One region of the Arthrobacter phoenicis genome, then DNA from elsewhere that is predicted to be linked to it. Evidence: riboswitches for the same ligand, from Rfam matches in the RefSeq annotation. Region 1 holds a riboswitch; the other holds the start of a gene.
What was found. A riboswitch is a leader RNA that binds a small molecule or an ion and turns the genes downstream of it on or off. The one in region 1 is predicted to bind cyclic di-AMP.
Positions count from the first base shown of each region.

Region 2: it holds a riboswitch for cyclic di-AMP, as region 1 does, so the genes downstream of both, ABC337_RS16095 (NlpC/P60 family protein) here and ABC337_RS05355 (aggregation-promoting factor C-terminal-like domain-containing protein) in region 1, are expected to answer to the same signal.

Region 1 is NZ_JBDFMK010000001.1:1,171,470-1,174,667, reverse strand. It holds gene ABC337_RS05365 (phosphatase PAP2 family protein) at 1-238, shown strand, start outside; gene upp (uracil phosphoribosyltransferase) at 251-886, shown strand; gene ABC337_RS05355 (aggregation-promoting factor C-terminal-like domain-containing protein) at 1,007-1,759, opposite strand; cyclic di-AMP (ydaO/yuaA leader) riboswitch at 1,758-1,940, opposite strand; gene ABC337_RS05350 (transposase) at 2,207-2,629, shown strand; gene ABC337_RS05345 (IS3 family transposase) at 2,593-3,198, shown strand, end outside.
Region 2 is NZ_JBDFMK010000001.1:3,393,741-3,396,938, forward strand. It holds gene ABC337_RS16080 (GNAT family N-acetyltransferase) at 1-252, shown strand, start outside; gene ABC337_RS16085 (DNA alkylation repair protein) at 292-924, shown strand; gene ABC337_RS16090 (hypothetical protein) at 953-1,204, opposite strand; cyclic di-AMP (ydaO/yuaA leader) riboswitch at 1,338-1,532, shown strand; partial or broken gene ABC337_RS16095 (NlpC/P60 family protein) at 1,535-2,303, shown strand; gene ABC337_RS16100 (dihydrofolate reductase family protein) at 2,344-2,973, opposite strand; gene ABC337_RS16105 (cupin domain-containing protein) at 2,983-3,198, opposite strand, start outside.

The DNA.
Region 1 (3,198 bases):
GATCTTCGGCTGGGCGCTGGGCCTGGGCTGGGTGGGCATCGTGATCCTGGCGCACCGGCTGTTCCACGTGATCAGACACCGGGAACGGACCGGCCCGGCACCCACCTTCGACAATGACCAGCACCTGCGGGAGAGGGCGCCGGACGGGCACCACGACGCCGGAACCGCGCCTGCTCGCAGGGTGGCGGACGACGCCGGGACCCCCGGCGGGCGGGGGCGGTCCGAAGCGTCCGGATGATAGTTTTGACCCATGCGCACTCTCGTTGTCGACCACCCGCTGGTGGCCCATAAGCTCACCGTTCTGCGGGACAAGAACACCCCGTCACCCGTCTTCCGCCAGCTCACCGAAGAGCTGGTCACGCTGCTGGCGTACGAGGCCACCCGCGACGTGCGCACCGAACCGGTCACCATCGAGACCCCGGTCAGCACCACCATCGGTACGGCCTTCACCAAGCCCACCCCGCTGGTGGTCCCGATCCTCCGCGCCGGCCTCGGCATGCTCGAGGGGATGACCAAGCTGGTCCCCACCGCGGAGGTCGGCTTCCTGGGCATGGCCCGCGACGAGGAAACCCTGGACATCATCACCTACGCCGAGCGGCTCCCCGAGGACCTGACCGACCGTCAGATCTTCGTCCTGGACCCGATGCTGGCCACCGGCGGCACCCTGCGCGAGGCGATCAAGTTCCTCTTCAAGCGCGGCGCCTCCGACGTCACCTGCATCTGCCTGCTGGCCGCCCCCGAGGGCCTGGCCAAGCTGGAGGAAGAGCTCTCCGATGCCAACGTCACGATCGTTCTGGCCTCGATCGACGAGAAGCTCAACGAGAAGTCCTACATCGTCCCCGGCCTGGGCGACGCCGGCGACCGGCTCTACGGCATCGCCGGGTAGCGCCCTTACGCATCCTTTCGAGGACTCGCCCGGGCTACCCGGGACACAGCAAAGGCACCGGATCTGAGAAGATCGGTGCCTTTGCTGTGTCTGCGCGACGTGGCTGCAGCTTCTAGCGGCTTAGTACCAGTTGTTCGCGTAGTGGAAGTTCAGGGCGCCGCAGGGGGAGCCGTACCGTTCCTGCACGTACTGCAGGCCCCAGTTGATCTGGGTGCGGTAGTTGGTCATGTAGTCCGCGCCGGCGCTGGCCATCTTCTCGGCCGGGAGGGACTGGACTACGCCGTACGCACCGCTGGAGGGGTTGGTGGCCGTGGTCTTCCAGTCCGACTCGCGGGTCCAGAGCTTCATCAGGCACTGCATCTCGCTCGGGGCCCAGCCGTGGGCCGGCAGCTGCGAGGCGGCGTAGGCCTGGGCGCCGGCGGGATCGTCGACGGCCACCGGCTGCGGGGCCGGGGCGGGTGCCGCGGCGGGGGCCGGAGCGGCCGGTGCGGGAGCCGGGGTGGACGGAGCGGGGGTGGACGCGGCCGGAGCCGGAGTCTCGGGGGTGACCTTGGAGGCCTGGGCTTCGACGCTGGCCGGCGCCGTGGCCGGGGTGTAGTTGCCGAGCCGTTCCAGATCGGAGAGCTGCAGGCTCGGGGCCTGGGTTGCGGTCGCGGCCGGGGCGGTGGTGCCGGTGGCCTGGCCCGCGGCGCCGGCGCCCAGCAGCACGGCAGCCGCGGTCAGCGCGACGGCGGTGAGCTTGCCCTTGGAGCCAAAGGTGGTGCGGCCTCGGGTGGCCGAGCCCTGGGCCGGGTCGGCGCGGTGGCGCGCGACGTCGGCCGAGGAGGTGCGTTTAGCGCCTTTTAGGCGCACGGGTGCCTTGTGTTCAGTCATGTTCGCCTCTCAACGCCTACGGAGTTAGCTGTCGGGTTCGGATGAGAAATCCGGCCGCTCGGATCATCAACGAGTCGGCTTAACCCCAAGGGGTGCATGGATGCAGGTGCCCGGGAACTCTGGGTTCCCCGTCTCTGCCTCAATCCATGGAATCCGGGAAGCGGCAGAGTTTGGCGTCAGACCCGGATATGCGGCCAGATCGATGGCCGCACCATAAAAACGGTACCGGACTTTCTCTCGCATGTCACATTTAGGTAACGCCGCGGTGTGGCTGGTTGCCGATTCGCGGTGGCCGGGGTCCGGTTTTCGGGCCGTTTCGACGGTTCCCTGCACGCTCGACGCCTGGACCCTGTGTGTCAGGCTGTTGTGTGACAGGTTTCCTGTCGTTCACGGTCGGGCGTTCGGGGCGGGGAAAGGTCCGTAATGGATTTTGTGATCCCTTCGCGTGTGTCTAACCGGAGCCACTTCACTCTCGCGCAGAAACACGCGATTCTCGAGGAGTACGACAAGTGCCTTGAACGCGGTTCCAGGACCGCGTTCAGCAGGGCGGTCGGCATCACCGATGGAACTCTTCGGCTCTGGGTCCGGCAGCGTGAGGCCGGGGAGTTGAGGTCCAATGCCGCGCCAGGAAGTGAGGACCAGCGCTTGAATGCCGGAGATAAGCAACAGCTCAAACGGGTCTTGAGAGAGAACGAGATCCTTAAAGCCAAACTGGCCCGGTCCGAGGCCGCGGTGGACATTCTGGGAAAAGCTTCCGCGCTCTTGGACGCGATGGCCAGGAGCGCGGCGGCAACGGACCCGCACCTTCCGGACCCGGACCCGGGCCGGCCCGAATGGTTGATCCCAAAGTCTGGAAAGGAATCGCCCTGACCTTTGCCGGGCACCTGGTCTCGGCCGGCTGGTCAGCGGTGAGGACCTGCGCCCTGCTCGGTCTTCACCGCACCACCTGGTACCGGCATCTGAACCCCGCTCCTCCCGCCGGAGTCACCCTCCCGCATAAGGGCCGGGCCTACCCGAACCGGATCAGCACGGCTGAGGCTAAGGAATTCATGGAACGGCTCAACTCCGAGGACTACGGGAACCTCTCGGTCACCCAGGCCTACTACCGGATGCTCGATTCCGGGCGCTGTTCCTTCTCGATCGCCTCAGCCCACCGGATCGTGGCCGCGCACGGGCAAAACGGGGACCGCCGGGTTCAACGCGGCGGCACCGGCTCCCGGCAACGGGTCAAACCTGTCCTGAACGCGGACGCCCCGAACCAGCTCTGGAGCTGGGACATCACGATGCTCCACGGGCCCGGGAGACACACCTACCGGCTCTACACCATCATGGATGTCTACTCCCGCAAGGTCGTCGGGCACCGGGTTGAACACACCGAAACAGCCGCCCTCGCCGCCGCCCTGATCCGGGACGCCGTCACCGGAAACCACCACAGCCCC
Region 2 (3,198 bases), 2.2 Mb from region 1:
GCCGCCGCCGCCCGGGGCCGCGGCCACGGTGGGCGGCTCCTCGCGTCGCTCATCGGCCGCTGCGAAGAGGCCGGCATCTGGACCATCCAGTCGACCGTCTTCCCGGAGAACACCGCCTCCCTGGCCCTGCACGAACGCCTGGGATTCACCGTGGTGGGCACCCGGCGCCGGATCGGCCTGATGTCCTACGGGCCGCTCGCCGGGCAGTGGCGGGACACCGTCCTGATGGAGTACCGCAGCCCGGACCACTAGCCGGACGCGGGCTCACGGCCGGTGCGGAAGAATGGGACGGTGAGCGAGGCCGGTGACTTCATAGACGCGACCCTGCAGCGCGAGAGTTCCTGGCAGCGCGCCGAGGCCGATCAGGACCGCTTCGGGCTCGGGCTCTCGATTTACGGTGCCTCCGTTGGCGCGGTCCGGGGCACCGTCCGGGACGCGCTCCGCCGGCATCGGGAGCTGGACCGGGACGGTCTCACCGCGCTCAGTTCGGAACTGTGGGCCGTGCCCGTGTTCGAGCGCCGCCTGGCCGCCGTCGTGCTCCTGCAGTCGGCCCTGCGGCACCTGGACAATTCGGACCTGACCCGGATCGAGGGCTTCCTCCGCGGCGCGCACCTGCCCGACCTCGCGGACCCGCTGGCGGTTGACGTCGTGGGGCCGCTCATCGTCGGGCTCGACGGGCAGGCCCGGTCCCGCGCCGAGGCCGTCCTGGACCGGTGGCTCCGCGACCCCGACCCCTGGCTGCGCCGCGCTGCCCTGCTGGCTCCGCTGCGGGAACTCCGCAAGCGCGAGGGGGACTGGGCGCGGTTCCGGCGCCGTGCGGCCCTGGCCAACGGCACTGCGTATGGCGGCCCCGACGGCGGGGCGGCGGAGATCGTGAGGGCCGCCGTCGAGCGCGTCGAACGGGAAGCGGGCGGCGAAACCTAGGGATGGTGGCCGCGCGAAGCGGCGGGTCTCAGGCGGGCCGGCGCTCGACGACGGCGTAGGCCTTGCCGTCCAGGAACTCCCAGTCCGTCACCACCATGAAGCCCAGCGCGTCCACCCTGTCGTTTAGTACGTGCAGGTCGAAACCGCCGTCGCGCGGCTCGGCGTCCCAGGTGGCGACGTGGATCTCCTTCCCCTCGAGAACCAGCAGCTCGGTGTTCACGTCGAAGTCTTCCTGCGGCTGATCGCTCAGCTGGCAGATCGCGACACAATGGAGATTCATCGGACCCTCCGCTCGGGACATGGTGGGATCATCGTAGCCCCGCCGGGACGCCTCCGCCGTTACCTTAATGTGACATTCGGGAGGATGGCCGTTACCGTGGAGAGGTGCCCGTTGGTTTCCGAGACGGGCGCCCCCGGACCGATTGCCTAACTCTGCCGCGGTCCAGGGCATCCTCGCAACCAGCTGGCAGAGACGGGGAAACCAATCGCGACCTGCCCACGGGCGGGTCTTGGGGTGAAGCCGCGCAGTGTCCGCCCAGACGGACCCGCGGCCGGGTGTCTCCCATCCGAATCCGACAGCTCACCTCGCAGGCTTTGGGAGAGGTACATTATGACTTCACGCTCTACTGACGCGCGCCCCGGCACCACCGCAACCACCGGTCGGGGTGCCGCCTTCGCCGCGGCGACCGGCACCGTGGGCCGGCAGGCTGCCGTCGTCCTCGCCGCCTCCGGCCTGGTCCTGACCAGCGGCATGGCGGCCAACGCCGCCGGCAACGTCCCCGCCGAACGGGAATCCGCACCCGTCTCGCACGCCGACGTCGCCGGCAAGGTTTCCGCCCCGGTGACCGCCGACTCTGCCGTTCAGATCAGCTTCGACCGCCCGGCCGTCGCCACCACCCCGGCGCCCGTCGTCGAGGCCCCGGCTCCGGCTCCGGCCCCTGCCGCCGCGCCCGCGGTGGCCAAGGCCCCCGTGGCCCAGGCCCCGGCCGCCCCGGTGGCGAAGGTGACCGTCCAGGCCGCAGCCCCGGCGCCGGCTCCGGCCGCCGCCCCCCGCCGGTGGCGTCAACGCCGCCATGCTTTCCGCCGCGTACAGCCAAATCGGCATCACGCAGGACTGCACCGCGATGGTGGAGAAGGCGCTCGGCGCCGCAGGCATCCCGGTGGGCGACCTCGGCCCGCAGCAGTTCCTCAACTACGGCAAGGTCGTCTCCGACCCGCAGCCGGGCGACATGATCGTCCAGTCCGGCCACGTCGCCATCTACGCCGGCAACGGCCAGGCGATCAGCGGCGGCATGAACGGCTCCAACCAGACGATCGTGCACCCGCTGTCCTGGCTGACCGCCACCGGCAGCGTGACCTTCGTCCGCGCCGGAGCCTAACCCGCGCGTTCAGCAGTACCGGACCGGCGTCCGGCAGCCCTCACGGCTGCCGGGCGCCGGTTTCGTTGTCTGAGGTTTCGTCGTCTGCGGTTACGCTGTCTGCCGCGTCGTTGTCGGCCGCGTACCGCAGGAGGACCACGCCGTTGCCGAACGCCCGGCTCTCAAGCAGCGTCAGGCCGGTGGGGGAGTCTGCGGCCTTGAACAGCGGCGTTCCGCGGCCCACCAGCACCGGGTGGACGTAGATCCAGAACTCGTCGATCAGCCCGAGCCGGCGGAAGGAGTCGGCCAGCTCCGCCCCGCCGAGGGCCAGGTCGCCGCCGGGGGCGGCCTTGAGCGCCCGCACCTGCCCGGCGTCGACCTCGCGCACCACCGTGGTGTTCCAGCCGGCCTCCGGCAGCGTGCGGGAGTAGACGTACTTGGGCATCTCCCGCCAGATGGCGGCGAAGTCCGCGACGGCGGGAGGGCAGTCAGGGTCCTGGTCCGCCGTCGGCCAGTACCCGGCCATCAGCTCATAGGTGACCCGGCCGTCCAGGAACGCGCCCATGGTGCGCAGCTGGTCGTTGAAGTGCTCATGCAGTTCGGCATCCACCCGGTGCCAGCTGATGTCCGCGTGCGGGCCCTCCATGAAGCCGTCGAGGGAGACCTGGAAGGACAGGATGATTTTCCGCAAGGATCCGTCCTATCCGCCGGGCTTCGCAAAGCCCGCGGCACTGACGAATTCAATCCCCACGAACGCGTCCCCGCCCTCGACCCACGCGTCGTGCCCCGGCGGGATGGTGTAGGAGTGGCCGCCGGCGATCTCCACCCGGTTGCCGTCGGTGGTCTCGACGGTGAGCCTGCCGGAGACGCAGAAGCCGACGTGGCTGAGCTGGCACATCTCGGTGTGGACCACCGG